Allosaccharopolyspora coralli: one gene and its partner. The protein of the gene in region 1 interacts with the protein of each later gene in a pairwise test. Links are inferred from orthologs where the notes say so. Each region holds a gene or a part of one and is shown on either strand. Other genes may lie near its edges.

Region 1 (14,467 bases):
GACCCACCGTCGGCCCCGTCCGGCCCGGACGGAAGGCCTGCAGGGCGGACGAAGCCCTGCTCGGTGAGCTGCCGCAGACCACCGAGCAGGCCACGAAGGTCCCCTGCGGCGAGGTCCCATCGACGCGGAGGGGCGAGTACCGACGGGGCGGGCGGCTCGGTCTGCGTCCGGGCCCGGACGGTGAGGGCACCGAGCGCGTCCTGCGCGGTGAGCAGGCCGTTCCCGGGCGCGGGTGCGGGCGCGGTGCCCGTCTCGGCGCGCTGCGGGTCGAGGGCGGCGGTCAGCAGCGGGTCGATCGGCTGTGCCGTGGGCCGGTACTCGGGGTTGTCGGTGTCGACCGACACGGGTGCCCGTTCCTCGGCGGACAGGCCCAGCGCGGACGGCTGCGTGAGCAGTGTGTCGATCCCGAAGTCGCCCAGTTCGGAGGCGGCGGGCTCGCCGAGTGCGCCGTCGATCGGCCAGAGCACGTCGCGCCGCGTCTGCACGTTCAGTTCCCGCTCGATGAGGTCCGCGCCGTCGAGCGCGCCCTTGATGAGGTCGGGAAGGTCGGCGCGCCCGAGCGCGACGACGTCCGCGTCGGCGTAGGGCAGCGGGATCACACAGCGTCCCTGTGTCACCTCACGAAGCTGCCCCAGCCACAGCTCCGCCGCCCCGGCCCCGATGCCTTCCTGCAACGAGCCGTCGGGTTGCCGCACCTGGTACCCGTCCTGCATGGCACTGGCGGTGGCGATCAGATCGGGGTCGACGGCGAAACACAGGCCGCCTGCCAGGGGTGAGCCGGATCCGGCTTCCTCTCCGACGGCCTGGACGAGGTCGGACAGTCTCCCGCCGGGAGCCAGCGATTCCGACAGCTGGTCGTCGGCGAGGATCGTCCGCTGCCCCGGCGTCGCCTCCCGTTCCATCCGCGGCCGGTCGACGAGCGGGACCAGCAGGGTGGTCGGCGTCGCGGCCGGGGGCGGCGACGGTGGGTTGCCGGGCGTGGCGGTCACCGGCAGCAGGAACCGCCCTTCGGCGATGCGTTCCCTGCCGCCGTACTGCGGCTCGCCGTTGATGTTGACCAGCAGCGGATAGACGCCGTTGCGATCGATCTGCAGGCTGCTGGGCCCGCCGGCAAGCGGGATCCGCACCTCGAACGGGGCCTGCTGCTGGGGCGCGAGCGTGTCCGTGACGGGCGCGAACTGCGGCACCGTGGCGCTGGCGACGTCGTCTTGGAGTGCGCGCTGGACGTCGTCGGGGGCGTCGACGGCGTCACCGCGCTGCACGCGCGCCTCGAGGCCGGTGATGGTCCGGTCGCCGGTGTTGGTGATCCGCCCGCTGATCGTGACCTCGCCGGGCGCGCCCGGACCGACTACCGAGGGAGTGATGTCGGTCACTTCGAGTTGAGCGCGGCTCTCGCCCGGCTGGGCGGCGGCGGTGGTCGCGGTCAGCGGCAACAGAGCCAACGTCAGCAGCACGACGGCGACGGACGACAGGAACCTCACCCCGGCTCCGTCCCGGTGCACCCGGTCGAGGTCGCCACCGAACCCGGCGCGGCCGACGGAGGCGTGGCCTCGTCGCGCGCCGCGACCGCTTTGCGCACGAGTCGCCGCTCGTCGGCGTACGCCAAGGTCGTGTCCAGCTCACCCAGCGGCACCCACGCCACTTCGGTGACCTCCAGGTCCTCGTCGGAAAGTTCTCCGCCCACCGCGTCCAGCAGGAAGTGGTGCACCGTCTTGTGCACTCGTCGGTCGTCGGCCACGAACCAGTAGTCGATCATGCCGAGTGGGGCGACGACACGGCCGGTGATGCCCGTCTCCTCGGCGACCTCGCGGGCCGCGGCCTCTTCGGCGGTCTCACCTGCCTCGATGTGCCCCTTCGGCAGCGACCACAGCAGTGTGCCGCGCCGATCGAGTCTTCCGATGATGGCAGCGAGGCCTCGAGGCTCGTCGACCACCAGCCCCCCGGCGGAGGTTTCGTCGACCGTGCGGAGCCTGCGACGTCGGCGGCTTCGGCGACGCCCCGGTGCGGTGCCGCCGGAGCGGCCGGACGACGAGGCCATGCCGCCGATGGTAGTGCGCCGGGCGAGCGTCGGGCCGGAACGTGCGCGCCGGTGCGTCCGGCTGCGGTCGGGGCCCCGCCGCTGGGCCGATACCCTGGTTCCTCGTGTCACCCTCAGCTCACGACGACCTCCAGGGCGGTACCGCCGCACAGCTCCCGGCCTCGTCACACGGGGCGTCGCGGCCGGAGGAGCGCGAACGCGACGCGCAGCGCAACGCCGTCGTCGAGGTACTCCGTCTCGCCCCGCTCGCCGAGGAGCTCGCCGAGCGGTTCGCCGCGGCCGGGCATCAGCTCTACCTGGTCGGGGGAAGCGTGCGCGACGCCCTGCTCGGCAGGCTCGGCACGGATCTCGACTTCACCACGGACGCGCGACCCGATCGGGTGCGTGAGCTGCTCGACGGCTGGGCCGAGACGGTGTGGGACACCGGGATCGAATTCGGCACGCTCGGTGCGTACCGGCACGGCACGACGGTGGAGATCACCACGTTCCGCGCCGACAGCTACGACCGGGTGACACGGAACCCGGACGTCGAGTTCGGCGACACCCTCGACGGCGACCTGCTGCGCCGCGACTTCACCGTGAACGCGATGGCGATCGAGCTGCCGCAGCGTCGCTTCGTCGACCGGCACGGCGGCATGCCGGATCTGCTCGCGCGGCGGCTGGACACCCCGGCGACCCCGGAGGAGTCCTTCGCCGACGATCCGCTCCGGATGCTGCGTGCCGCGCGGTTCGCCGCGCAGCTCGGGTTCGCGGTGGCCGACCGGGTGCTCGCGGCGATGCGGGACATGGCCGACGAGCTGGCCCGGATCACTCCGGAGCGGGTGCAGGCCGAGCTGTCCAAGCTGCTGTGCGGTACCCACTCTCGGCGCGGGGTGGAACTGCTGGTGGAGACCGGCCTCGCCGACCACGTGCTGCCGGAGGTGCCTGGCATGCGGCTGGCCATCGACGAGCACCACCAGCACAAAGACGTCTACGAGCATTCGCTGACGGTGCTCGACCAGGCGATCGACCTGGAACAGGCCGAGCAGACCGAGCCGGACCTGGTGTTGCGCCTGGCCGCGCTGCTGCACGACATCGGCAAGCCTGCGACGCGCCGGTTCGAACCGGGCGGCGGGGTCAGCTTCCACCATCACGAAGTGGTGGGCGCGAAAATGGCCCGCAAGCGGCTGCGCGCGCTGCGGTACTCCAAGGAGGTCGTCAACGACGTCTCCGGATTGGTGTACCTGCACCTGCGCTTCCACGGCTACGGCGAGGGGAACTGGACCGACTCGGCGGTGCGCCGCTACGTCACCGACGCGGGGCACCTGCTGGAGCGGCTGCACAAACTCGTCCGGGCGGACTGCACGACCCGCAACAAGCGCAAGGCTCGCGCACTGCAGCGGGCCTACGACGAACTGGAGGAACGGATCGCGCGGATCGCGGCCGAGGAGGACCTGGCGAAGGTGCGTCCGGACCTCGACGGCAACGAGATCGTGCGGCTGCTCGGGGTCGAACCGGGCCCCGTCGTCGGCGAGGCGTGGAAGCACCTCAAGGAGGTCCGGCTGGATCGCGGCCCGATGGAGCGGGACGAGGCGGTGGCCGAGTTGTACCGCTGGGCGCGCGACCGAGGCCTCGATGTTCCTGGGGTGGACTGAGAGGCGCGGGCTGATGTGCGTTGGCGCTTGGGTGGCGGAACCTCAGCGCCCTCCTCGCTGCGGGATCGCTTTTTTGAGTAGCGGCCTACGCGGCGACATCGCTGTCCTCGCGAGGAGGGCGCTGAGAACCCGCGGGTGGTCGGGATCCCTACGCAGTGGGAAAGCGGGAAACCTGTTTCCGCTGGCGAGCGCTAATAGTAATAGTGAGTGTTATCTATCGATGATAGCGGTGAGTCGTTCTTCGTCGGCCGATCCGGAATCCGGGAAGTCCGGCCCTGCCGCGCCCGCACGCGCCACGGCGGTGAGATCATGTCGTCGTGGGATCGGACGCCGAGGTGGAGCCGGGGACGCTGCTGGTCGCGGCTCCCCAACTGCTCGACGACAACTTCCGTCGGACCGTCGTGTACGTGATTCATCATCGCGACGAGGGCACGCTCGGTGTGGTTCTGAACCGGCCGAGCGAGGTTCCGGTGCACGACGTGCTGCCGCAGTGGGGAGCGCACGCCAGCGACCCGCAGTCGCTGTTCGTCGGCGGCCCGGTGGAACAGCGCACCGCGATCTGTCTCGCCGCGCTGCGCGCCGGGGAGTCCCCGGAGGCGGTCGGCGGTGTCGTGGCCGTCAACGGCCCGGTCGGTCTGGTCGATCTCGACGGTGATCCGGACGAGCTCGTCCCTCGTACGCGCGGTCTGCGGTTCTTCGCCGGTTACGCGGGCTGGGACTCCGAACAGCTCGCCGGGGAGCTCGAGCGCGGCGACTGGCACGTCGTGCCCGCACTGCCGGACGACGTGATCGCCGCGCCGGGGGCCGACCTGTGGGGCCACGTCCTGCGCAGGCAGGGAGTGCCGATGGCCTATCTCGCTACCCACCCCGGGGACGTGCAGCTCAACTGACCGCTTCGTCGCTCGCCCGATCCACACGCCGGGATTCCCGCTCCCCGCGAACGGCACCGACGAACATGAACCCGGTGGCGCCGCAGGTGCCGAGCACGGCCACCGTCACCGACAACGCGCCCGGCTCGAGCAGCAGGATCCCCGCCACCGCCATGACCAGGAGCAGACTGCCTGCGTTCAGCAGCGCGGCCGAGACTCGGTGACCCGCGCGGATGGCGTCGTCGCTGACGGCCCTGGCCGGTGTCCGGAACCCGGTGATCCTGGTCTGGGGCACTCCGACGATCGGCTTGCGCACGAGCACGATCAGCAGCAGCCCCGATCCGATCAGGACGAGGCCCGCGACGACCTGCTCGGTTCCCGCCACACTCAGGCGCCGTGACTCTGCGCGGCGCGGTGTCCGCGAACCCCGCCCAGGATGACGAAGCCGAGCATCGCGGCCGTGCCGACGATGGCGATCCCCACTCCGAGCGGACCGCCTGCGGGTGCGAACAACACCGCGACTCCGCTGACCACCGAGATCACTCCGCCCAGCCGGGTCGCGGACGCGGCCTCACGGTTGCCGATGCGGAAGGCGTCGTCGCTGCGCATAGTCGCGGACGTGCGGACGCCGACGAACCGGTTCCGGCCGAGTCGTTCCTGCGCGGACCGGTGCGCGACGACCAGGAGCAGCACCCCGCCGAACAGCAGGACCCCGCACAGCAGGGTTTGGAGCGCGATGTTCACGCGCCGAGCTTACGGCGCGGACGGCCGGGTATGGGGGAACGATCCGGTTTCGGAGTGCATGTGGGAACTGGCCTCGGTGCCCGTAGGGCACCGTCCTACGTGACCAGCCACAGCAAAGTGCGGGGCTCCGGCGTTCGGAGTGCGTGCCTCGCAAGGCAGGGGTTCTCGCCGCGTTCTCGCCGCGTACAACCGGGTACTCAAGAGGACCCAACGCCGCGAGGCGCGAACTGGGCGGCGGTACCGGACCACCCAACTCAGTTCGACAATGCCCTCTCAGCCGCAGCAGCCGCCCGGGCACCCTCCGCAGCCACCGGCGACCTCGGGCTCCGGCACCGCCTCGGCCGCCCGGTTGCCGAGCACCCCGGCGGCGAAGACCAGTGAGAACGCCCCGACGACACCGCCGACAGCCAGTACCAGCCCGGTCGTACCGCTACCGGCGAGCGCCATCGCGGCGGCGCTGATCAGCGCGACGAGTCCGCCGGCGACGGTGGCGGGAGCCGCCACGCGGTTGCCGACATCGAAGGCCTCGTCACTGCGCAGCGTGGCGGGAGTGCGCACTCCGGCGTAGCGGTTGCGCGGCAGTTTGCCCTGGAAGGACAGCCACGCGACAGCGATCAGCGCGACCCCGCCGATGGCGAGGACACCACTTACCAAGAACTGCAGCACCACGGTCACAAAGCCAGGATACGAGGTCGTGTGGGGTGGGCGGTCGGCACCATGGGTCCGAACCGCCAACGCAGAGAAGCCCACGCGACCTCAAGTAAGCCTCCATCTGGGCGCTACCTTTCGGTCACCTTGCTCAGGTGTGCTGGAGGTCATGAACAGACGATGGGTGGCCGCCGGGTGCGCGGCCGTGATGACGACCCTGCTGCCCGCGTCCCCGGCGTTCGCGGACCAGGACCGAGTGCGACTGCTGGGTGCGACGACCGTGCCGCACGCGTGGGAGTTCGAGGGCACCACCGTCGGTGGTCTGTCCGGGATCGACCGTGATCCGCGGACCGGTGAGTTCGTGCTGATCAGCGACGACCGCTCGCAGCAGCAGCCGTCACGGTTCTACTCGGCTCGACTGAACCCTGAAACAGGTGCGCCCGAGCTGACCGGAACGCGTCCGTTCCTGCGTCCCGACGGCCGTCCGTACCCACCGCCGGAGGTTGGCGACGGCACCACCGTCGACCCGGAGGAGATCCGCTTCGACCCGCGCTCCCACGAGCTGTGGTGGACCAGCGAAGGCGCTCGTGCGGAGCAGGTGATCGACCCGGCGGTGCGGATCGCCGCACCCGACGGCTCGTTCCGGTCCGAGCTCGACCTGCCCGAGAACCTGCGGATGGCCGAAGGCACCGGTCCGCGTCACAACGAGGCGTTGGAAGCCCTGACCTTCGCCGCAGGCGGGGAACTCGTTATGCACGCCACCGAGGGGCCACTGATGCAGGACGGCGAGTCCCCGACCGTCGACCACGGAGCACTCGGTCGGGTCACCGCACAGGACCGGTCCGGTTCCGTCGTCGCCCAGCACGCCTACCCGATGGATCCCGTGTTCGCCGAGTCGCCGAGCGGCGGCTTCTCCAACAACGGTGTGGTCTCGATCCTCGCGGCCGACGAGCACGACCCGTACCGCTACCTGGTCATGGAACGCTCGTTCGTCACCGGCGTCGGCAACTCGGTCCGGATCTACGAGGTCGATGCTCGCGGCGCCACCGACGTCCGTGACCTGGACTCCCTCAAGGGAGACGACGTCACCCCGGTACGCAAGGAACTGCTGGTCGACCTCGGCGACCTCGATCTCGGCGAGCACGGCCCGGTGGACAACGTGGAGGGCATGACCTGGGGGCCCGAGCTGCCCGGCGGCGAGCGTTCGCTCGTGCTCGTCTCCGACGACAACTTCTCCGCCGAGCAGAAGACCCAGCTCATAGCCCTCGGAGTCCGCTGATCGCCGGTTGTCAAAGGGTGCGCGGGTTGATGTGCGTGGGTGGTTCCGTGGCGGAACCTCAGCGCCCTCCTCGCTGCGGGATCGATCTCTTGAGTAGCGACCTACGCAGCGATATCGCTGTCCTCGCGAGGAGGTCGCTGAGAACCCGCGGGTGGTCGGGCTGCGTAAGCGGTGGGAAAGACTGTTGACATGGTGTTCCTGCTGAGCTTGTTGCCGTCGTCGCTTCGAGGCTGACCGACGCCCTCCGGAAACGCGTTTCCGGCGCGCGCTACGCTGGGCACATGCGTACGGCGCGCCTGCTTACCGGGCCGCGCCGAGGCGTCCGCCGCTGATCCGCTCGGCGTGATCGCGGGCCTCTCGGCGTGGCGACCCCTCATGCCCCGGTCGGGCTGGGGGGTTTTCGCTGTTCGGGGGCGGTGACGCCGTTGCACGGAGCAGGGACGCCGCTGCAGGCGCCGGCACATCCCGGGTGAGGACAGCTCCCGGTGACGAGGTAGGGAAGGAACACGATGAGCGGCTCGGCAGGCACGCAGGAGGGCTCCACCTCCGCCGACGAGATGCCCCGGTACCGGTACACCGCACAGCTGGCCGGTGAGATCGAACAGCGCTGGCAACGGCGGTGGGAAGAGCTCGGGACGTTCCACACGCGCAACCCGTCCGGTCCGCTGGCCACCCGCGACGCGGTGCCGGAGGACAAGCTGTTCGTCCAGGACATGTTCCCGTACCCGTCGGGCTCCGGCCTGCACGTCGGACACCCGCTGGGCTACATCGGCACCGACGTCTACGCGCGGTTCCAGCGGATGAACGGCTACAACGTGCTGCACACGATGGGCTTCGACGCGTTCGGGCTGCCCGCCGAGCAGTACGCTGTGCAGACCGGCACCCACCCGCGCACCACCACCGAGAACAACATGGAGTTGTTCCTGGGCCAGATCCGCAGGCTGGGGCTGGGCCACGACGAGCGCAGGCGGATCGCCACCACCGACATCGAGTTCTACCGCTGGACACAGTGGATCTTCCTGCAGATCTTCCACTCCTGGTACGACACCGAGGCCGACGGCGGGCGCGGTCGAGCCCGCCCGATCCGGGAGTTGGAGGCGCAGTTCGCGCTGGGCGAGCGCGCGACCCCCGACGGACGCCCGTGGCAGGAGCTCTCGCGCACCGAGCAGCACCGGGTGCTGGACTCCTACCGCCTGGTGTACCTGTCCGAGGCCCCGGTGAATTGGTCACCCGGTCTGGGCACGGTCGTGGCGAACGAGGAAGTCACCGCCGACGGGCTGACCGAGCGCGGCAACTTCCCGGTGTTCCGCCGCAACCTCAAGCAGTGGATGATGCGGATCACCGCCTACGCCGACCGGCTCGTCGACGACCTGGACCGCCTGGAATGGCCGGAGAAGGTCAAGTCGATGCAGCGCAACTGGATCGGACGCTCGCAGGGTGCGCAGGTGCGGTTCGAGCTGGACGGCTCGGCCGGGGACATCGAGGTCTTCACCACCCGGCCGGACACCCTGTTCGGAGCCACCTACCTGGTGCTGGCACCGGAACACCCGCTGGTCGACGAGCTGACCGCGACCGGCTGGCCTGCGGGGACCGACGAGCTCTGGACCGAGGGCGCCGCCACGCCCGCCGAGGCGGTGGCCAGCTACCGTCGTGCGGCGGCGTCGAAGTCCGATGTGGACCGCCAGGAGAACAAGGACAAGACCGGTGTGTTCACCGGTGCCTGGGCGACGAACCCGGTCGACGGCAAGGTGCTGCCGGTGTTCATCGCCGACTACGTGCTGATGGGTTACGGGACCGGCGCGATCATGGCCGTCCCCGGTGAGGACCAGCGCGACTGGGATTTCGCGACGGTCTTCGGCCTGCCGGTGATCCGCACGGTTCAGCCTCCGGAGGGCTTCGACGGCGAGGCGTACTCCGGCGAAGGACCGCGGATCAACTCCTCGAACCCCGAGCGCGGCCTGAGCCTCGACGGTCTGGACCTGGACCAGGCCAAGAAGGTCGTCGTCTCCTGGCTGGAGGAACAGGGCGCCGGTACCGGTTCGGTGCAGTACAAGCTGCGCGACTGGCTCTTCGCCAGGCAGCGGTACTGGGGCGAGCCGTTTCCGATCGTCTACGACGAGGACGGCAACCCGCTGGGTCTGCCCGAGGACCAGCTGCCGGTGCAACTGCCCGACGTCGCGGACTACTCGCCCACCACCTACGACCCGGACGACGCGAACAGCTCGCCGCAGCCGCCGCTGGCGAAGGCGACCGAGTGGGCCGAGGTCGAGCTGGATCTGGGCGACGGGCTCACGCACTATCACCGGGACACCAACACGATGCCGCAGTGGGCGGGCTCGTGCTGGTACCAGCTGCGCTACATCGACCCGGACAACGACAGCCAGTTCGTGGACCCGGCCAACGAGCGGTACTGGATGGGTCCGCGCCCCGAGCTGCACGGCACGAACGACCCCGGCGGCCTCGACCTCTACGTCGGCGGGGTGGAGCACGCGGTGCTGCACCTGCTGTACTCCCGGTTCTGGCACAAGGTGCTCTACGACCTGGGACACCTGAGCTCGGAAGAGCCGTACCGGCGGCTGTACAACCAGGGCTACATCCAGGCGTTCGCCTACCTCGACCCGCGCGGCGTGTACGTGCCCGCCGAGGAGGTCGTCGAGGATGCCGGGCGTTACTTCCACAATGGACAGGAAGTGCGCCGCGAGTACGGGAAGATGGGCAAGAGCCTGAAGAACTCCGTCTCCCCTGACGAGATGTGCGACTCCTTCGGTGCCGACACGCTGCGCCTGTACGAGATGGCGATGGGGCCGCTGGACGCCTCCCGCCCGTGGGCGACGAAGGACGTCGTCGGCTCGCACCGGTTCCTGCAACGCCTGTGGCGCAACGTGATCGACGAGCACACGGGTGAGCTGCGGGTCAGCGACGCGGAACTCGACGTCGACACGCTGCGCGCCCTGCACAAGACGATCGCGGGTGTTCGCGAGGACTACCGGGAACTGCGGTTCAACACCGCAGTGGCGAAGCTGATCGAGCTGAACAACCGCCTCACGAAGGAGTTCGGTTCGGCTGCCGGCGTCCCCCGCGTCGCGGTGGAGCCGTTGGTGCTGATGGTCGCGCCGCTGACCCCGCACCTGGCGGAGGAACTGTGGTCCCGCCTCGGGTACGAGGACACGCTGGCGCACCACGCGTTCCCGCACGCCGACGAGCAGTACCTCGTCGAGGACACCGTCGAGTACCCGATTCAGCTCAACGGCAAGGTCCGCTCCCGCATCACCGTGCCGGCCTCCGCCGACGAGGACGCGGTCCAGCAAGCGGCGCTTGCTGACGAGAAGATCGCGGCGGCGCTGGAAGGCAAAGACCCGAGCAAGGTGATCGTCGTCCCCGGCCGCCTCGTCAACGTAGTCGGCTGATCCCTCATGAGGCGAACGGCACTTTCGCCCCACCACACGGGGTGAAAGTGCCGTTCGCACCGTCGGCGCCCGTTGTGTCTCGTGAGGCGAACGGCACGTTCGCCTCACGAGACGAGGCGCCTGTGCCGTTCGCGCAAGGTGAGTGTGTTCCGTTCTGACTGAACCCGCCGGGTGTGCGGGAGAACGAGGTGTCTCGTGCAAGTGACTCACTCCGACCTGCCGACGTTCGTTCTCGTACACGGGCAGGCGTGCAACTCGACCATCTGGGGCCCGGTGCAGCGTGAGCTGTCCTTACGTGGCCGGCGTTCACTCGCTCTGGACCTGCCCGGCAACGGTGCGAGCGGGCGACGTCCTACGTCGTACTACCAACAGCCCGCCGACCTCGCCGCGTTCGCCGCGGAACCGTCCGCTGTGGCGAACGTCGGCGTCGACGCCTGGGCCGAGCACGTACTCGACGAGGTCCGCACCGTCGCCGAGCACGGTCCCGTTGTCCTCGTCGGCACCAGTGCCGGCGGCGTGGCGATCACGGAGGTCGCCAATCGTGCCCCGGAACTCCTCGATCGTCTCGTCTACGTCTCGGCCTGGTGTCCTGTCGGCTCCTCGACCGTGGCCGAGTGCATGGCGTGGCCGGAACAGCAAGGCAATCTGTTCGACGCTGTCCCGTTTCCGCTGCTCAACGATCCCGCGCGGGACGGCTTCGCCCGGGTGAACCTGCGCTCGAACGATCCGGAATTCTTCTCCCGGATGAAGGCCGCGTCGATGCACGACGGGACCGACGAGCAGTTCCGTGCGGTGCTGAATCTGATGGAGCCGGACGCCAACCTGCTCGCCGCCACCGAGGAGTGTCGCGCCTGGCCTGAGACGTTCGGCACGGTCCCGCGTACGTACGTGCGGCTCGCCGAGGACCGTTCGATCACCCTGGCCAGCCAGGACCGGATGATCGCCGAAGCGGACGCGGCCATGCCGCAGAACCCGTTCGACGTGTGCACCGTGTTCTCGAGCCACGTCGGCTACTTTCATCGGCCGGCGGACCTGGTGGAGGTTCTCGTCGGCGTGTGAGCGCTCAGGAGTGCGCCAGCACACAGCAGAGCCCGGTCGCCTCCGGCTAGCCTCGGTGGTGTCACGTCGCCTGAGTACCGGAGGGCCGGATGGAGATCGCGACCACGCCGCAACGGTTCGACACCGCGGAGCTGGCCACGCTGCTGGCCGGACGGTGGGCCGACGTGCGGCAGCGAGTGCGCAAGTCGCTGGACGAGAATCCGCTGCCCCCGCCGGAGGACCCGGGCACCGAGGCGCAGCGCGAGCACGTGCTGGCGCAGATGCAGCAGCTCGCCACGCACGGTGTGGCGGGCCTGGGGTTCCCGGCATCGCACGGCGGTGAGGGCGACGTCGGCGGTTCGACCGTGTCGTTGGAGATGCTCGGCGGGAACCTCTCGCTGATGGTCAAGGCGGGTGTGCAGTGGGGCCTGTTCGGCGGGGCGGTCGTCGCGCTCGGTACCGAGCGCCACCACGACCGGTACCTCACCGACATCATGGACATGTCGCTGCCCGGCTGTTTTGCGATGACCGAGACCGGACACGGGTCCGACGTGCAGTCGTTGGGCACCACGGCGACCTACGACGCCGAAACGGGCGAGTTCGTCGTGCACACGCCGTTCGAGGCCGCCCGCAAGGAGTACATCGGCAACGCGGCGCGCGACGGCCGGATGGCGGTGGTGTTCGCGCAGCTGCACGTGGGCGGCGAGCAGCACGGGGTGCACGCGCTGATGGTCCCGATCCGCGACGAGCAGGGAGTCGCGATGCCCGGTGTGTCCATCGAGGACTCCGGACGCAAGGGCGGCCTCAACGGGGTGGACAACGGGCGTCTGTACTTCGACCACGTGCGGGTGCCGCGTGAGGCGCTGCTGAACAAGTTCGGCGACGTCGCCGAGGACGGCACGTACAGCAGCTCGATCCGGAGCAGGAACAAGCGCTTCTTCACGATGCTGGGCGCGCTGATCCGGGGTCGGATCTCGATCGCCGGCGTCTCGGGCGCGAGCACGAAGATCGCGTTGGAGGTGGCGCTGCGCTATGGCGAGGTCCGGCGTCAGTTCGAGAACCCCGGAACGCAGGCCGAGACGCCTGTCCTCGATTACCTGGCACACCAGCGAAAGCTGCTCCCCGCTCTCGCGAAGTCCTATGCGCTGCACTTCGCGCAGGAAGAGCTCGTCTCGTGCCTGCACGACCTCTCGACGGCGGAACAAGTCGACGAATGGCAGCAGCGTGAACTGGAATCCCGGGCCGCCGGGCTGAAAGCACTCTCGTCTTGGCACGCGTTGCACACCATTCAGACTTGCCGTGAGGCGTGCGGTGGAGCCGGGTACCTGGCGGAGAATCAGCTCACCGGCCTGCGCGACGACATCGACGTGTTCACCACGTTCGAGGGCGACAACACGGTGCTGCTGCAGCAGGTCGCCAAGGGTCTGCTGACGAACTACAAGGACGAGTTCGAGGAGCTCGGCACGCTGGGGATGGCGCGGTTCGTCGCCGACCAGTTCGTCGGCGCCGTGATCGAACGCACCGCGGCGCGCAAGATCCTGCAGCGGATCGCCGACGCCGCACCGGGCAGGGACGACGAGGACGTCCTGTTCGACAGGGGCTGGCAGCTGAACCTGTTCGACGATCGTGAACAGCACGTGCTCGAGGGCGTCGCGAAACGGTTGCGGCGGGCGACTTCTGACGGCGCCGATCCGTTCGAGGTGTTCAACAACGCGCAGGACCACGTGCTGCGGGCGGCGCGGGTGCACGTGGACCGGGTGGTCCTGGAGGCGTTCGTCGCGGCGGTCGAACGCTGCACCGACCCGGACCTCGCCGTGGTGCTCGGCCAGCTCTGCGACCTCTATGTCCTGTCCACAGTGGAAGAAGACAAGGCGTGGTTCCTTGAGCACGAACGAATCAGCGGCGGACGCGCGAAGGCCGTCACCGAGGCGGTGAACACGTTGTGTCGGCGGCTCCGGCCGCACGCCGTGTCCCTGGTGGAGGCGTTCGGCACGCCACGCCAGTGGATCACGGCGCCGATCGCGACCGGTGCGGAGGCCGCGCGACAGCAGGAGCAGCGCACGCACGAGCAGTGAGTCCGGTCAGGACGAGAAGGTGAGGTCACCGACGTCGGGCTCCTCGCCGTCGCCCCAGTCGAAGGTGTACCGAGTGTACTGGGCCACGCCGTCCTTCTCGGCCGGCTCGTCCAGCACGATGCGGACTCCCTCGCGGACCTCGGGGTCAGCACCGCCGCCGGTCACCCGGACCGTGCAGTTGCCGACGGCCTTCTCCGAGTCCCAGTGTGCCCATTCGATGTCGAACGCGAGCACCTCCGCGGGCCCGACGCCGGTGATGTGCGGCGGCAGGAACTCGTCCGGCTTCTGCACGAGCTGTACGGAGTTCCCGGTGTCGGCGTCGAAAGTGCGGACGAACATCGACTCGTCCATGAGCGCTCCGGAATCACCGGGTTGTAGGCCGGCCACTTCTTCCGGCGGGGCGGCTTTCGACTGTTCGGGTGTGACGGTCACGGTGGTCGGCGTGGGTGGGGGTGGCGCTGCGTCCACGCCGAATACCGAGTATCCGCTCAGGACGATTCCCGCCGCGGCCACGCCGGTCCCGGCGAGCATGACGATCCCGATGATGCGGCCGAATGTGCTCATCGTGCGCGTTCCCTTCGCGGTTCAGGCAGGGCCGGTGACGCACACTGGGACCCGGCGCAACGCCGCGTTGGTTCCCGGCCGCGCCGAATCCGAGTAGTTCTACTTGGATTGCCGCTCGCGGCGTGGGGCTCGCCTCGACCGCGCGAGAACTGACTCAGCCGAGGGGGCGTT
Region 2 (14,048 bases), 990 kb from region 1 along the record:
CAACGCGTTATCGCCAGGACTCCTGTGGCGCAGGCTGCTCAGGGGCGAGCGTCGTCGCGGCCTCGGCACGCGAGGGCGTCGGCGCGTTCGTTGTCCGCGTGGCCCGCGTGCCCCTTGATCCATTTCCAGCGGACTTCGCCGTGACGCGAGCATTCCGAGTCCAGGCGCTGCCACAGGTCGACGTTCTTCACCGGTTTCTTCGCCGAGGTCAGCCAGCCGTTGCGCTTCCACCCGGCCATCCACTCGGTGATGCCCTTGAGCACGTAGGTGCTGTCGGTGTGGATCGTGACCATCGGCATCGGCCGGGTCAGCGCGGCGAGACCCTCGATGACGGCGGTCATCTCCATCTTGTTGTTCGTCGTCACCGGATCCGAGCCGTGCAGTTCGCGTTCGTGTTCGCCGTAGCGCAGGACGACACCCCACCCGCCGGGCCCGGGATTGCCGCTGCAGGCCCCGTCGGTGAACAGCTCCACTGGTGCCGCGTTCGCGGTGTCGTCGCTCATGCCTCGGAACCTAGCGCACCCGCCGAACCAAGGAGCGAACGGCACTTTCGCCCCGTGCGACGAGGCGAACGGCACTTTCGCCCCACCAGTTCAACGGTGCGAACGGCACCCTCGCCCCGTGTGATGAGGCGAACGGCACTTTCGCCTCACCAGTTCAACGGTGCGAACGGCACCCTCGCCCCGTGTGATGAGGCGAACGGCACTTTCGCCTCACCAGTTCAACGGTGCGAACGGCACCCTCGCCCCGTGTGACGGTGCGAACGGCACTTTCGCCCCACCAGTTCAACGGTGCGAACGGCACTTTCGCCCCGTGCGACGAGGCGAGAGTGCCGTTCGCGCCATCGGGACCGGGTGTCTCACCGGGGATTCACCGGATGTTCCGGTGGAGTGTCCTCCTGCGCCCTTCTGCGCTTCGTCCGCGTGGCGATACACCTGCACCATGCCTGAGTCGCAGCTGTTGATCAGCACCGCGCCCACCGGGGCGCGGTCGACGGACCAGCCACACTATTCGCTGCTCGTGGCGCGGGAAACCGACGAGGTGCGGGCCGCGCAGCGCCTGCGCTACCAGGTGTTCGCCGAGGAGATGGGCGCGCAGGTCGAAGCGAGCGTGCCGGGCGCCGAGGCGGACGCGTTCGACGAGTTCTGTGACCACCTGATCGTGCGCAACGACCACACAGGTGAGGTCGTCGGCACCTACCGGATGCTGCCGCCGGAGCGGGCCGAGGCCGCGGGGGGCCTGTACTCCGAGACGGAGTTCGATCTGTCCGCGTTGCGCTCCCTGCGACCCGCGTTGGTGGAGACGGGCCGGTCGTGTGTGCATCGCGATCACCGCAGTGGAGCGGTGGTGAGTCTGGTGTGGGCGGGGATCGCCCGCTACATGTATCTGCACGGGCACACGTGGCTCGCCGGGTGCGCTTCGGTGCCGTTGTACGACGGCGGCGCGGTCGCCGGCCGCGTGTGGGACACCGTGTCGGAGAAGCACTATGCTCCGGACGAGTTCCGCGTCCGGCCGTACCAGCCGTGGGAGCCGGTCGCCGGTGTGACGCGCGGCTCGTTGCCGCCGTTGCTGCGGGGCTATCTTCGGCTCGGCGCCTGGGTGTGCGGGCCGCCTGCACTCGACGCCGATTTCGGGGTCGCGGACTTCTTCGTGCTGCTGAACTTGCCGAACATGGACCAGCGGTACCTGCGGTACTTCCTCGGCGGAACGCAGTGACGAGTTCCCAGCACGGGTGGATGCCGACGTCTCCCTGCGGTCCGACCTGCCTGCCGCGTCGGGGACATCACGACCGAGTCGGTCCCGCGCGGGTGGCGCTGCGGTTCACGCGTGCGTTCGTCGTGTTCCTGGTGGGAGCGGCGCTCGTCGCTGTCCTCCCGTTCGTCCCGCACGACCGCCGCCGTGTCCTGTTCGGACGGTGGTTCGGGCTCGTGCTGAACGCGTTCGGTGTCGAGGTGGTGCTGCGTGACGCGCAGCGGCTCGACGTCACCGGCCCCGTGCTCGTGGCATGCAACCACGTGTCATGGCTCGATGTGATCGCGTTGCAGTCGGTGCGTCCGATGCGGCTGCTGGCGAAGGCGGAAGTGCGGGACTGGCCGGTGGTCGGTGGCATCGCGGCACGGGCAGGCACGTTGTTCATCGAACGCGAGGGTTTGCGATCGTTGCCCGCTGCGGTCAACCGAGTCGCGGAGGCGTTGCGCGGCGGTTCGATGATCGGGGTGTACCCGGAGGGCACGACCTGGTGTGGCAGGGCGTCAGGGCGTCATCGTCCGGCCGTGTTCCAGGCCGCGGTGGAAGCGGACGCGCTCGTGCAGCCGGTCGCGTTGCGATACCGCGTGGCCGGTCGGCCGAGCACCGCCGCGGCTTTCGTCGGGGACGCAACGTTGCTGTCGTCGTTGGTGTCGGTGGCGCGCACACGCGGGTTGGTCTTGGAACTGTCCGCGCTGCCGCCCTGGGATGCCCGCACCGTGAGCGACCGGCGCGAGTTGGCGCGTCGGGTCGAGGTGGCGATCCGCTCGGAGACGGAACCGGCACTGCTCCGGACCGAGCATCTCGTCGCCGCCTGAACCTTCCGATCAACGGAAGTTCCGGTGGGCGTAGTGTCCGTCGGTGCACGACAGTGCGCACAACTGTTCGCCGTCGCCCGGGAGGACTCCATGTCGAACACCCGTTCCGTGCCGCCGTTTCGCGCCGACCACGTCGGCAGCCTCCTGCGTCCGCAGAAGTTGTTGCGTGCACGTGAGGAACACGCCGCCGGTCGACTCGGTGCCGACGAGCTCGCGACCGTCGAGGACGACGCGATCCGCGAGGTGGTGCGCAAGCAGGCGGATGTCGGGTTGCGCAGCGCCACCGACGGCGAGTTCCGGCGCGGTTCGTGGCACATGGACTTCATCTATCAACTCGGCGGAATCACGCAGTCGGACGAGAACATGCACGTCGAGTTCCGCAACGAGGACGGAACGTTCGACTTCTCCCCTGCGGCGTTGAAGGTCAGCGGCGCGATCCGGTTGCAGGAGACGATCTTCGCGGAGCATTTCCGGTTCCTGCGGGAGACCACGGACGCGACCGCGAAACTGACGATCCCGTCGCCGAGCATGGTGCACTATCGCGGCGGCCGCGCGAGCATCGATCCCGCCGTGTACGGCAGCGAGGACGATTTCTGGGCCGATCTCTCAGCTGCCTACGCCGACCAGATCCGCGCGATGGGAGAGCTGGGATGCCGGTACCTGCAGCTCGACGACACCAGCCTCGCGTACCTCAACGATCCGTCGCAGCGGGCGATGCTCGCCGAGCGCGGCGACGACGCCGAACACCAGCACGAGCGCTACATCCGTCAGATGAACGCCGCTCTCGCGGGTCGACCGGACGGGTTGCACGTCACCACACACATGTGCCGGGGCAATTTCCGCTCGTCGTGGGCGGCGGAGGGCAGCTACGAGTTCATCGCGGAGACGCTGTTCCACCAGCTCGACGTGGACGGCTTCTTCATGGAGTTCGACGACGAGCGTTCCGGCGGGTTCGAGCCGTTGCGGTTCGTGCCGGAGGGCAAGCAGGTCGTGCTCGGTCTCGTCACGACGAAACGGGGCGCGTTGGAGACCAAGGACGAGCTCAAGCGCCGGGTCGAGGAAGCGAGCCGGTTCGTACCGATGGACCAGCTCTGCCTGTCTCCGCAGTGCGGTTTCTCGTCCACAGTGGAGGGTAATGCGCTCACCGAGGACGAGCAGTGGGCGAAACTCGCCCTCATCGTCGAGACTGCCGAGGAGCTGTGGGGGTAAAGAGGCGTGAGTCTTTGTGGTGGCTATAGCAACCACAAAGGCTCACGCTGGGATGCTGGTCGGCATGACGACTGTGCGGACGGAGTCGACCAGTGCCCTGTGGCATCCGCAGCGGCGCGCATTCACCTTTGGGCTGATCCTGCTGGTGACGCTCATCGCGTTCGAGGCGATGGGGTTGGCCACGGCGCTGCCGACGATGGTGAACGAGCTCGGAGGTGAGCGGTTCTACTCGTGGCCGTTCACGGTGTTCATGGCCACGAGCGCGGTCTCGACGGTCCTCGGCGGCCGGCTCGCGGACCGGCACGGCCCCGCCCTGCCGTTGCTGCTGGCCGTGCCGACGTTCGCTGTCGGGCTGCTGCTCGCCGGGCTCGCCCCGAACATGACGGTGCTGCTCGTGGCTCGTGCGCTGCAAGGTGTCGGAGCGGGCGGCCAGGTCGTCGCCCTCTACGTGATGATCGCCCGCGTCTACCCGGAAGAAGACCGGCCGAAAGCGTTCGCCGCGCTGTCGACCGCGTGGGTGGTGCCCGCCCTGGTCGGCCCCGCCGTGGCCGGGTTGCTGACCGAACACCTGAGTTGGCGGTGGGTGTTCCTCGGTCTCGCGCCGCTGGTGGCCGTGGGCACAGTGCTGCTCGCCCCGTCGCTACGCCGCCTCAGCCCGCCCGAGGTCGCCGCGCCGGCCCGTTCCGGTCTGCCGCTGGCCGCGCTCGGAGCCGCCGGCGGCGCGGTCGGGCTGACATGGGCGGCGCAGAACCCGTCGTGGCTGTCCCTGGCCTTGGGCGTTGCGTCGGTGGCGGCGCTGCTGGCCAGCACTCGGGTGCTGCTTCCGGCAGGCACCCTGCGCGGTCGTCCCGGCATCCCGGTGATGGTGCTCTCGCGTGGTCTGCTCGCCGGGACCTTCTTCGCGGCCCAAGCGTTCGTGCCGCTCACACTCACCGCGGTGCACGACTACTCGCCTGCGACCGCCGGAATCCCACTCACCATCGGTTCCCTCGGGTGGACACTCGGGGCGCTCTGGCAGAGCCGCAACAGCAATCTGAGCCGTGAGCACATCGTTGCCGCAGGTCTCACGCTCGTCGCGATCGCCACCGCGGGCCTGACGGTGACCGCGCCCGCGTGGGGGCCGCACTGGATGGTGTTCCTGCTGTGGGCGGTCGGCGGATGCGGCATGGGGATCGCGGTCGCGAGTACCGGCGTGCGCGTCCTGGCCTTGTCGCCGCGCAGCGAGCAAGGGTTCCACTCGTCGGCGTTGCAGCTCTCGGACATGCTCACCCAGACCGTGCTGATCGGCCTCGCCGGAGTTCTCGTGACCGCATTGGCTTCCACCGACGCACCGACCAGGGGCGTGGTCATCGTGGACGTGCTGCTCGCCGCGTCGGCGCTGGTGGGTGCGGCCCTCGCCCGGCGCTCGGGGAGGACTATCCTGGGGTCGTCATGACGTACCTGGACCACGCTGCGACCACTCCGATGCGCCCGGAGGCGGTCGCGGTGATGAGCGAGGCGCTGTCCCGGCTGGGCAACGCCTCGTCGCTGCACACTTCGGGCCGCAAGGCGCGCCGTGCGGTGGAGGAGTCCCGCGAGACCGTCGCCGAAGTACTCGGCGCCCGCCCCTCGGAAGTGGTCTTCACCGCCGGCGGCACCGAAAGCGACAACCTCGCGGTGAAGGGCATCTATTGGGCGCGCCGCGGCACGGACCCACGTCGTCGCCGGGTGCTCGCCTCGGCGGTGGAGCATCATGCGGTGCTCGACGCGGTCGACTGGCTCGCCGAGCACGAGGGCGCCGAGGTCACGTGGCTGGAAGCCGACCGCGACGGTCGGGTGCGGCCGGAGGTGCTCGAGGCAGCACTCACCGAACACGGCGACGAAGTGGCGTTGGTCACAGCCATGTGGGCGAACAACGAGATCGGCACGGTCAACTCGGTGGCCGACCTCGCCGCAGTCGCGCAGCGCTACGGGGTGCCGTTGCACACCGACGCCGTTCAGGCCGTGGAGACGTTGCCGGTGGACTTCGCGGCCTGCGGGGCGTCGGCGCTGACGATGACCGGACACAAGGTCGGCGGTCCGTACGGAGTCGGCGCGCTGCTGCTCTCCCGGGACGTGGAGTGCACGCCCGTGTTGCACGGCGGCGGCCAGGAGCGCGAGGTCCGCTCCGGCACGCTCGACACGCCGGGAATACTGGGCCTCGCAGCCGCAGTCCGCTCGGCCGTCGGTGTCCGCGAGCGGCACGTTCCGGAGCTGACGGCGTTGCGGGACGAACTCGTCTCCGGCGTGCTCGCAGCGGTGCCGGACGCGGTGCTCAACGGCGATGCGGGCCGGGGCGTCGTCGGCGGTGGACCGTCGCGACTGCCGGGCAACGCGCACTTCACCTTTCCCGGCTGCGAGGGCGACAGTCTGTTGATGCTGCTCGATGCGCAGGGCATCGAATGCTCGACCGGGTCGGCGTGCACGGCGGGTGTGGCCGAGCCGAGCCACGTGCTGCTGGCCACCGGCTCCGAGTCGAAGGCCGCGCGCGGCTCGCTGCGGTTCTCGCTCGGGCACACCTCCACGCGGGAGGACGTGCGTGCACTCGTGGCGGCGATCGGGCCCGCCGTGGAGCGTGCCAGGAGCGCGGGAGTTCCCGGGCTGCGCCGGCTCTCGGCGCCGTCCGTGGCGAAGACGGAGGTGTGACGTGCGAGTGCTGGCGGCGATGAGCGGCGGTGTCGACTCGGCGGTGGCCGCCGCCCGAGCGGTCGAGGCCGGACACGACGTGACCGGCGTGCATCTGGCGCTGTCGGCCAAACCCGGCACGCTGCGCACCGGTGCGCGCGGCTGCTGCACGGTCGAGGACTCGCACGACGCCCGGCGGGCGGCCGACATCCTCGGGATCCCGTTCTACGTGTGGGATTTCGCCGAGCGGTTCACCGAGGAGGTCATCGACACCTTCGTCGGCGAGTACGCCGCAGGGCGGACCCCGAACCCGTGCTTGACCTGCAACGAGAAGATCAAGTTCGAGGCGTTGCTGGACAAGGCGATGGGGCTCGGTTTCGACGCGGTCTGCACCGGCCACTATGCACAGCTGTCCGTTGTGGATGGAGTGCCGTCGTTGCGGCGCAGCAGGGACGAGGACAAGGACCAGTCCTACGTGCTCGCCTCGCTGACCCCGGAACAGTTGCGGCACTCGATGTTCCCGCTGGGGGTTTCGCTGAAGTCCGAGGTGCGCGCCGAAGCCGACGAGCGCGATCTCGCGGTGGCGAACAAGCCGGACAGCCACGACATCTGCTTCATTCCCGACGGTGACACCAAGAAGTTCCTGGAGTCCAGGCTCGGGCAGTCGCCGGGTCAGCTCGTGGACAACGATTCCGGTGCTGTGCTCGGCGAACACACCGGCGTGCACGGATTCACCGTGGGACAGCGCAAGGGCCTCGGTATCGACGAGCCTGCGCCGGACGGGCGGCCACGCTACGTGCTGTCGCTGGAACCGGTCTCGGGCACGGTGAAGGTCGGCTCGGCCGAGGATCTCGGCGTCACCGAGATCGACGCCAACCGGCCGGTCTGGCCGGATGAGCCGCTGCAGGAGCCGACGGACTGCGTCGTGCAGGTACGGGCGCACGGCAGCACCGCGGACGCGGTCGTCGAGGTCGATGAGGAGGACGTCGTGCGCGTCCGTCTCCGCGACTCGCTACGCGGCGTCGCCCCCGGTCAGGCGATCGTCCTCTACCGCCCGGAAGACTCGGGTGACCTGGTCCTCGGCAGTGCACTGATTTCCGGCACCCGCTGAACGCCGGTCGCACTCACCCTGGTCGCGGTCTGGTTTCCCGGCTCGAGGGTTATCGCAGCATGAGCTGTCGTCTCAGCGGCGGAGCCGCCGGGCGGTCACCCCGTACGCATCCGCCACCCGACCCACCGAGCAAACCCACTCCCGCATCTTCTCAGCTGGTGGCATGATCGAGTCATGGGTGCGGTGGCAGTGACGGTGTGGGACGACAGTGGCCGTGGCGAGCCGGTGGTGCTGGTACACGGCTCCGGGACATGGGGCGACGCGCCGCTCGGGTTCGAGACGCAACGCGAACTGGCGGACCGGTATCGGCTGGTGGTGCCGGACCGTCGTGGTTACGGACGCAGTCCGGACGTGGAGTGCAGCGATTGTGTCCGGGACGCTGACGACGTCGTGGAGTTGCTCGCTGACGGTGCGCACCTGCTGGGACACTCGTCGGGTGGTGTGGTCGCGATGATCGCCGCTGCACGGGCGCCGCAGGCCGTGCGGTCGTTGACGCTGATCGAACCCGCGTGTTTCCAGCTCGCCGCGGACGATCCCGTGGTCGCGACGGCGCTCGAACGCAATCGTGAAGCTCTGCAGGCGGTTCCACCGGAACTGTCCGATGAGGACCTGGTCCGGCTGAGCTACGAGAGCGTGGGGTTCGAGCCCCCGGAGGAGACGACACCGGAAATGGTGCGCGCCTCCCGGGCGGCGCTCACGGAGCTCCCGGCCTGGCAGGTGGAAGTCGACGCCGCCGTGCTCGCGGCGCGGGACTGGCCGAAGCTGGTCCTCACCGGAACCTGGGAGGACGCTCCGGAGAACTACCGTGAGTACGGCGGGAAACCGATCATGGCGTGCGCCGGTGCCACGGCCGATCGGATCGGTGCGAAGCTCGTGCGCGTTCCAGGCGCGTCGCACTGGCCGCACCAGCAACGCCCGGACATCGTGCACCCGCTGCTGCGCGATCTGTGGTCTGCACGCTGACGAAGGCGTTCCCGCTGAGAGGTCAGCGCAGGTGGGCGGCGAAGAAGTCGTCGATTCGGCGCCACGCGTCCGTCGCCGAGTCGGGTTCCGGTCCGACACCGGCGACGCGCATCAGCGGGCGCAACGGCCTCGGTCCGATCTCGGCGTCGTTGAGAAAGGAATGCCCCGCCTGCGGGTACTCCTTGACGTCGTTCGGGACTCCGGCGGCTGTGAGCGCTTTGTCGAGCTTGACGGCGGCATTCGGCAACGTCACATCCCTCTTCCCGAAACTGCCGACCACCGGGCACGCATCCGCCGCCACCGCGTCGAGTTCCTTCGGCAACTGGCCGTAGTTCACCGAGGCCGCGTCGAAGCCGCTACCGGCGGTGAGCAGTGCGAAACCGCCGCCCATGCAGAAGCCGATGACGCCGACCTTTCCGGTGCATTCGGAGGACTCGGCAAGCCAGGAGCGAGCGACGTCGATGTCGACGAACGACGCGCCCTCCCCGGACAGCATCGCCCGAAACGTCCGAACGAGACAGCGACGGGCCCCTCCGTCGCTGAACAGGTCCAGCGCGATCGCAAGGTAACCGGATTCGGCCAGGCGTTCGGCCTGGCGCAGGAAGACGTCGTTGACCCCGAACGCTTCGTGCAGCATGACGACCCCGGGCCACGGTCCCTCACCCGACGGGCGCACCAGGTGGGCATGCAACCGCGCGGAACCGCCGCGTCGGCGTGCGGTCTCGGTCAGCTCGATCGTCTCCATGTCGGGAGCGTAGCGCCCGTCACAACGGGGCGAACGGCACTTTCGCCTCACCACACGAGGCGAGGGTGCCGTTCGCCCCGGCGGCCGGTCTGCTCGGGGTGGGGGAGAAGGTGCGGCTGTTCCTGGGTGTCGATAATGGTTCGGTGACCGACTTTCCGTGGAACCCAGGGACGGCGACCGCCACCGGCTCGATGCCCGGTGTGGACGCGGAGGAAGCGGCTCGGATCTCGGTGGGGGAGCTACCGGATCTCGTGCCGTTCCCCGAACTGCCCGCACGCGGCGTCGGCGCCGACTCGCTCGGCCGGACCGCGGGGATGCTCGTCGACCTCGCGGTCGAGGTGGTGCCGTCCGGCTACCGGGTCACCGCGAAACCGGGACGTGATCAGCGCCGGGCGCAGGACCTGATGCGCTGGGACCTCGATGCGATGGAGCAGGCGGTGGCCGAGGCCGGCGCGCCGCCCGCGCTGCTGAAGGTGCAGGCGGCAGGCCCGTGGACGTTGGCCGCCGGCATCGAACTGGAACGCGGTCACCGCGTTCTCACTGACCACGGTGCGTTGCGGGACTTCACGACCTCGTTGATCGAGGGGCTCCGCGCGCACGTGCAGCGCATGATCGAGCGCACGGGGGCACGTGTGGTGCTCCAACTCGACGAGCCGACGCTGCCGCGAGTGCTGCGCGGCGACCTGCCGACGCCGAGCGGTTACGGCACGGTGCCCGCGGTCCCGGTACCCGAGGTCGAAAGTCTGCTCGGCGAGGTCATCGCGCCGTTGCGCGAAGCGACCGGCGAACCCGTGATCGCGCACTGCTGTGCGCGCAGGCCCCCGGTCGGCCTGCTGCGCCGCGCCGGAGCGGGCGCGGTGTCACTCGACGCGACCGGGATGGGTGAGGTCACGGGCTCGTTCGCCGACGAACTCGGGGAGGCGTGGGACGGCGGCACCAGCCTGTTCCTCGGGCTCGTGCCGGGAACCGATCCGTCCGAGCGCCCCGATCTGCGGGAACTCGCGCTGCCTGCGTTCGACCTTGCCGCGCGGCTCGGCTTCTCGCGCCGGATCCTCGCCGAGGGAACCGTGGCCACGACGGCGTGCGGACTCGCCGGAGCCTCTCCGGAGTGGGCTCGGCGAGCGCTGTCACTGGTGCGCGACCTCGGCAAGCTGTTCGTCGACGAGGCGGAGAACCCGACGGGCTGACCAGCGGGCGCCAGGCCGAGGTCGTTCGCTCTGCGGGCCCCACGGTGCTCGCTGATGCCGATCGCGCGTGGCAGTCACCGGAATCGGCCACGGCGTCGCGTCGCCGCGCGGCACAATGGGGCCATGCTGAAGCTCTTCCGCCGCCGAGACCGTACCGAGCGGGAAGCCGGGCCCGATCTCGCCGACCGGGTCCGCGCGTTCTGGCAGCTCTGGGACGACGAGCTCCAGCCGCAGGTCAGCGCCGCGCTCGGGGACGGACAGCCGCATCGCCTCGACCACCCGCTCGCCGAGGCCGTCGCGAGCGTGCACCCGGATCTGATCGTCTCGATCGAGCAGGGGGAGAACGCGCTGTTCGCGCTCGTCGTCAGTGCGCAGGCGGACCCCGAGCTGCGGGCGGTCACCGACGCGTGGAAGGCGGCGGCGCCTGCGGACGACCAGAACTGGGAGTACCACGACTCGATCCCGCCGGTGCCGGACCCGACGCAGGTGACGGTGAACCTGCACGGCGGCCAGTACGCGTTGTCGCAGGTGCGGCTCGCTGCGCAGGTCGACCATGCCGAAGGGCTCGTCGACGTGGCGGTGCATCATCCCGGGTTCGCGGACCTGGAGGAGGCGGAGCGGACGGCGTTGACGTTCCTGCCGTTGCAGGCGGTACTCGGGGAGCGACTCGCTGCGGACCGTCTCGGCCGGGTGGAGACGGCGCTGCTCGAACCGGACGGCGCCGTCGGGCTACTGGAGTTCCGCGATGTCGTCCGCTCCGTCGCCTCCGGCCCCACGACTCCCGACGCCTCGGCCTGATCGACCACTCACCCGGTCGAGCGCGACACACCTCGCACGAGTGACGAACTCGGCGAATCGAGCCCGAACCCTGTGGACAACCCCGGCGCCTGTGGATGGAGGGGTGGCAAATTCGCGCGAATTTGCCACCCGCGGGGTGGGAGTCGCCGACGGGTGGTGTCGGGGATGCTCGCTAGGGTGCAGACGTGACCAGCGACGACCGAGCCACCACCGCTGACGCGCCCGAGGACACCGCCGCGACGTCGGAGGACGCCCGTCCCGCCGATCCCGCCGCGAACACCGATGCCGAAGGCGTCGAGGACGTTCCCGGCGAGGTGCGGGAACGCTACGGCAACCTCGTCGAGGAAGTGCGCGGCCACCAGTTCCGCTACTACGTGCTGGACTCGCCGCTGATCACCGACGGCGAGTTCGACGAGCTGTTCGTCGAACTGCAGCGCGTGGAGGACGAACACCCGGCGCTGCGCACGCCGGACTCGCCGACGCAGATCGTGGGCGGCACGTTCTCCACCGAGTTCACCGCCGTGGATCACCTGGAGCGGATGCTCAGCCTCGACAACGCCTTCGACGAGGACGAGCTACGCACCTGGGTGGACCGGGTGGAACGGGAGGTGGGCTCGGCGGCGAGCTACCTCTGCGAGCTCAAGATCGACGGCCTGGCGATCAACCTGCTCTACCGCGACGGTCGCCTCGAACGTGCCCTGACCCGTGGCGACGGACGCACCGGTGAGGACGTGACGCTCAACGTCCGCACCATGCACGACGTCCCGGACCTGCTCACCGGCACCGACGAGTATCCGGTGCCCGCGCTGGTCGAGGTTCGCGGCGAGGTGTTCTTCCGGGTGAGCGAGTTCGGCGAGCTGAACGCCGCGCTGGTCGACGCGGGCAAGGCGCCGTTCGCCAACCCGCGCAACGCGGCGGCGGGGTCGCTGCGCCAGAAGGACCCGCGGATCACCCGGAACCGTCCGCTGCGGCTGATCTGCCACGGTCTCGGCAGGCGGGAGGGTTTCGAACCCGCGCGGCAGTCCGAGTCGTACGCCGCGTTGCGGGCGTGGGGCCTGCCGGTCTCGGAGCACACCCGCGTGCTGTCGGCGACCGACGCGATCGTGGAGCACGTGCGGTACTGGGGCGAGCATCGCGACGACGCTGAGCACGAGATCGACGGTGTCGTCGTCAAGGTCGACGAGGTCTCGCTGCAACGCCGCCTCGGTGCGACCTCGCGCACTCCGCGCTGGTCGATCGCCTACAAGTACCCGCCGGAACAAGCCACCACCGCGCTGCTCGACATTCAGGTCAACGTCGGACGCACCGGCAGGGTCACGCCGTTCGCGGTGATGGAGCCGGTGAAGGTGGCGGGCTCGACGGTGTCGATGGCGACCCTGCACAACTCCGACGAGGTGCGTCGAAAGGGCGTGTTCATCGGGGACCGGGTGGTGATCCGCAAGGCGGGTGACGTGATTCCAGAGGTGCTCGGTCCGGTCACCGACGCCCGCGACGGCTCCGAGCGCGAGTTCGTGATGCCGACCGAGTGCCCGGAGTGCGGGTCGACGTTGTCCCGGCAGAAGGAAGGCGACGTCGACATCCGCTGTCCGAACTCGCGGACCTGCCCCGCACAGCTGCGGGAGCGGCTGTTCCACCTCGCCGGGCGTGGCGCGTTCGACATCGAGGTGCTCGGCTACGAGGCTGCCGCGGCGCTGTTGGCTTCGGGCGTGCTCGTCGACGAAGGCGACGTGTTCGACCTCGACGAGCAGAAGCTGTTGAAGGCGCCGTTGTTCCGCACCAAGGCGGGAGCGCTCTCGGCCAACGGCCGGAAGTTGCTGGACAACCTGGAGTCGTCGAAGTCGAAGCCGCTGTGGCGGGTGCTGGTGGCCCTGTCGATCCGGCACGTGGGTCCGACCGCTGCGCAGGCGCTGGCTCGCGAACTCGGCTCACTGGAACGGATCGAGGCGGCCGAGGAGGCTGATCTCGCCGCCGTCGACGGCGTCGGTCCGACGATCGCGACGGCGGTGCGGGAATGGTTCACTGTGGACTGGCACCGCGAGGTCGTGCGCAAGTGGCGCGAGGCAGGCGTGCGCATGGAGGACGAGCGCGACCAGTCCGTGCCACGACATCTCGAAGGTCTCTCCATTGTGGTCACCGGCTCCTTGCAGGTTTATTCCCGGGACGAGGCCAAGGAACTCATCATGGCCAGGGGTGGTCGCGCGGCCGGCTCGGTGTCGAAGAAGACCGCGTTCGTCGTCGTCGGCGACGCGCCCGGTTCGAAGTACGACAAGGCGATGCAGCTCAAGGTCCCGGTGCTCGACGAGGACGGGTTCACGGTGTTGCTCGACCAAGGCCCCGAGGCCGCCGCGCAGCGAGCGTTGCCCGCGGAGTGAGCGTCCCGTCGGCGCGCGGATGGCAGGATCGGTTCATGCAGACGAGGACGATCCGACGGGCGCAGCCGGAGGAGTTCGACGCGGTGGGCGCCCTGACGGTGCGGGCGTACGTCGAGGGTGGCCATCTCGACGGCGACGAGGACTACACGGAAGTGCTGCGCGACGCGTCGGCGCGCGCCGAGAAGGCGACGCTGCTGGTCGCGGTGGAGGGCGACTCCGTGGTGGGGACGGCGACCTTCGCGATGCACGGCAGCGGGTGGGCCGAGGCTGCGCGGCCGGGGGAGGCAGAGCTTCGGATGTTGGCGGTCGTGCCCGAACACCATGGCAGCGGGGTCGGCCGGGCGTTGCTGGAGGCGGTCGTCGCCGAGGCGCGTTCGTACGAGCTCGACCGCATCGTGCTGTTCAGCCAGGAATCGATGACTCAGGCCCAGGCCATGTACCGCCGCAGCGGTTTCT

The links.
Region 2: the proteins of leuS (region 1) and ligA interact in binary tests that used the Escherichia coli proteins (3 or more experiments, as listed by UniProt). The link is inferred for Allosaccharopolyspora coralli from one-to-one orthologs.

Annotation. Positions count from the first base shown.
Region 1 is NZ_CP045929.1:4,797,142-4,811,608, reverse strand. The notes cover bases 7,407-10,819. They hold leuS (leucine--tRNA ligase), read left to right. Parts: upstream 7,407-7,721; coding sequence 7,722-10,619; downstream 10,620-10,819. Other genes in these bases: GIY23_RS22405 (alpha/beta fold hydrolase), read left to right, coding at 10,815-10,819. Outside these bases: GIY23_RS22450 (DUF6049 family protein), read right to left, coding at 1-1,481; GIY23_RS22445 (NUDIX domain-containing protein), read right to left, coding at 1,478-2,038; GIY23_RS22440 (CCA tRNA nucleotidyltransferase), read left to right, coding at 2,143-3,672; GIY23_RS22435 (YqgE/AlgH family protein), read left to right, coding at 3,990-4,562; GIY23_RS22430 (SdpI family protein), read right to left, coding at 4,555-4,926; GIY23_RS22425 (SdpI family protein), read right to left, coding at 4,929-5,285; GIY23_RS22420 (SdpI family protein), read right to left, coding at 5,559-5,960; GIY23_RS22415 (esterase-like activity of phytase family protein), read left to right, coding at 6,103-7,212; more of GIY23_RS22405, read left to right, coding at 10,820-11,678; GIY23_RS22400 (acyl-CoA dehydrogenase family protein), read left to right, coding at 11,768-13,732; GIY23_RS22395 (hypothetical protein), read right to left, coding at 13,739-14,296.
Region 2 is NZ_CP045929.1:3,810,118-3,824,165, reverse strand. What follows is about bases 11,005-13,998. They hold ligA (NAD-dependent DNA ligase LigA), read left to right. Parts: upstream 11,005-11,405; coding sequence 11,406-13,592; downstream 13,593-13,998. Other genes in these bases: GIY23_RS17745 (GNAT family N-acetyltransferase), read left to right, coding at 13,628-13,998; GIY23_RS17755 (hypothetical protein), read left to right, coding at 11,005-11,220. In the rest of the region: rnhA (ribonuclease HI), read right to left, coding at 39-503; GIY23_RS17800 (GNAT family N-acetyltransferase), read left to right, coding at 943-1,716; GIY23_RS17795 (lysophospholipid acyltransferase family protein), read left to right, coding at 1,737-2,564; GIY23_RS17790 (5-methyltetrahydropteroyltriglutamate--homocysteine S-methyltransferase), read left to right, coding at 2,655-3,773; GIY23_RS17785 (MFS transporter), read left to right, coding at 3,838-5,208; GIY23_RS17780 (cysteine desulfurase family protein), read left to right, coding at 5,205-6,437; tRNA 2-thiouridine(34) synthase MnmA, read left to right, coding at 6,439-7,527; GIY23_RS17770 (alpha/beta fold hydrolase), read left to right, coding at 7,702-8,490; GIY23_RS17765 (dienelactone hydrolase family protein), read right to left, coding at 8,513-9,235; GIY23_RS17760 (uroporphyrinogen decarboxylase/cobalamine-independent methonine synthase family protein), read left to right, coding at 9,379-10,422; more of GIY23_RS17755, read left to right, coding at 10,546-11,004; more of GIY23_RS17745, read left to right, coding at 13,999-14,048. UniProt on the Escherichia coli protein: DNA ligase that catalyzes the formation of phosphodiester linkages between 5'-phosphoryl and 3'-hydroxyl groups in double-stranded DNA using NAD as a coenzyme and as the energy source for the reaction.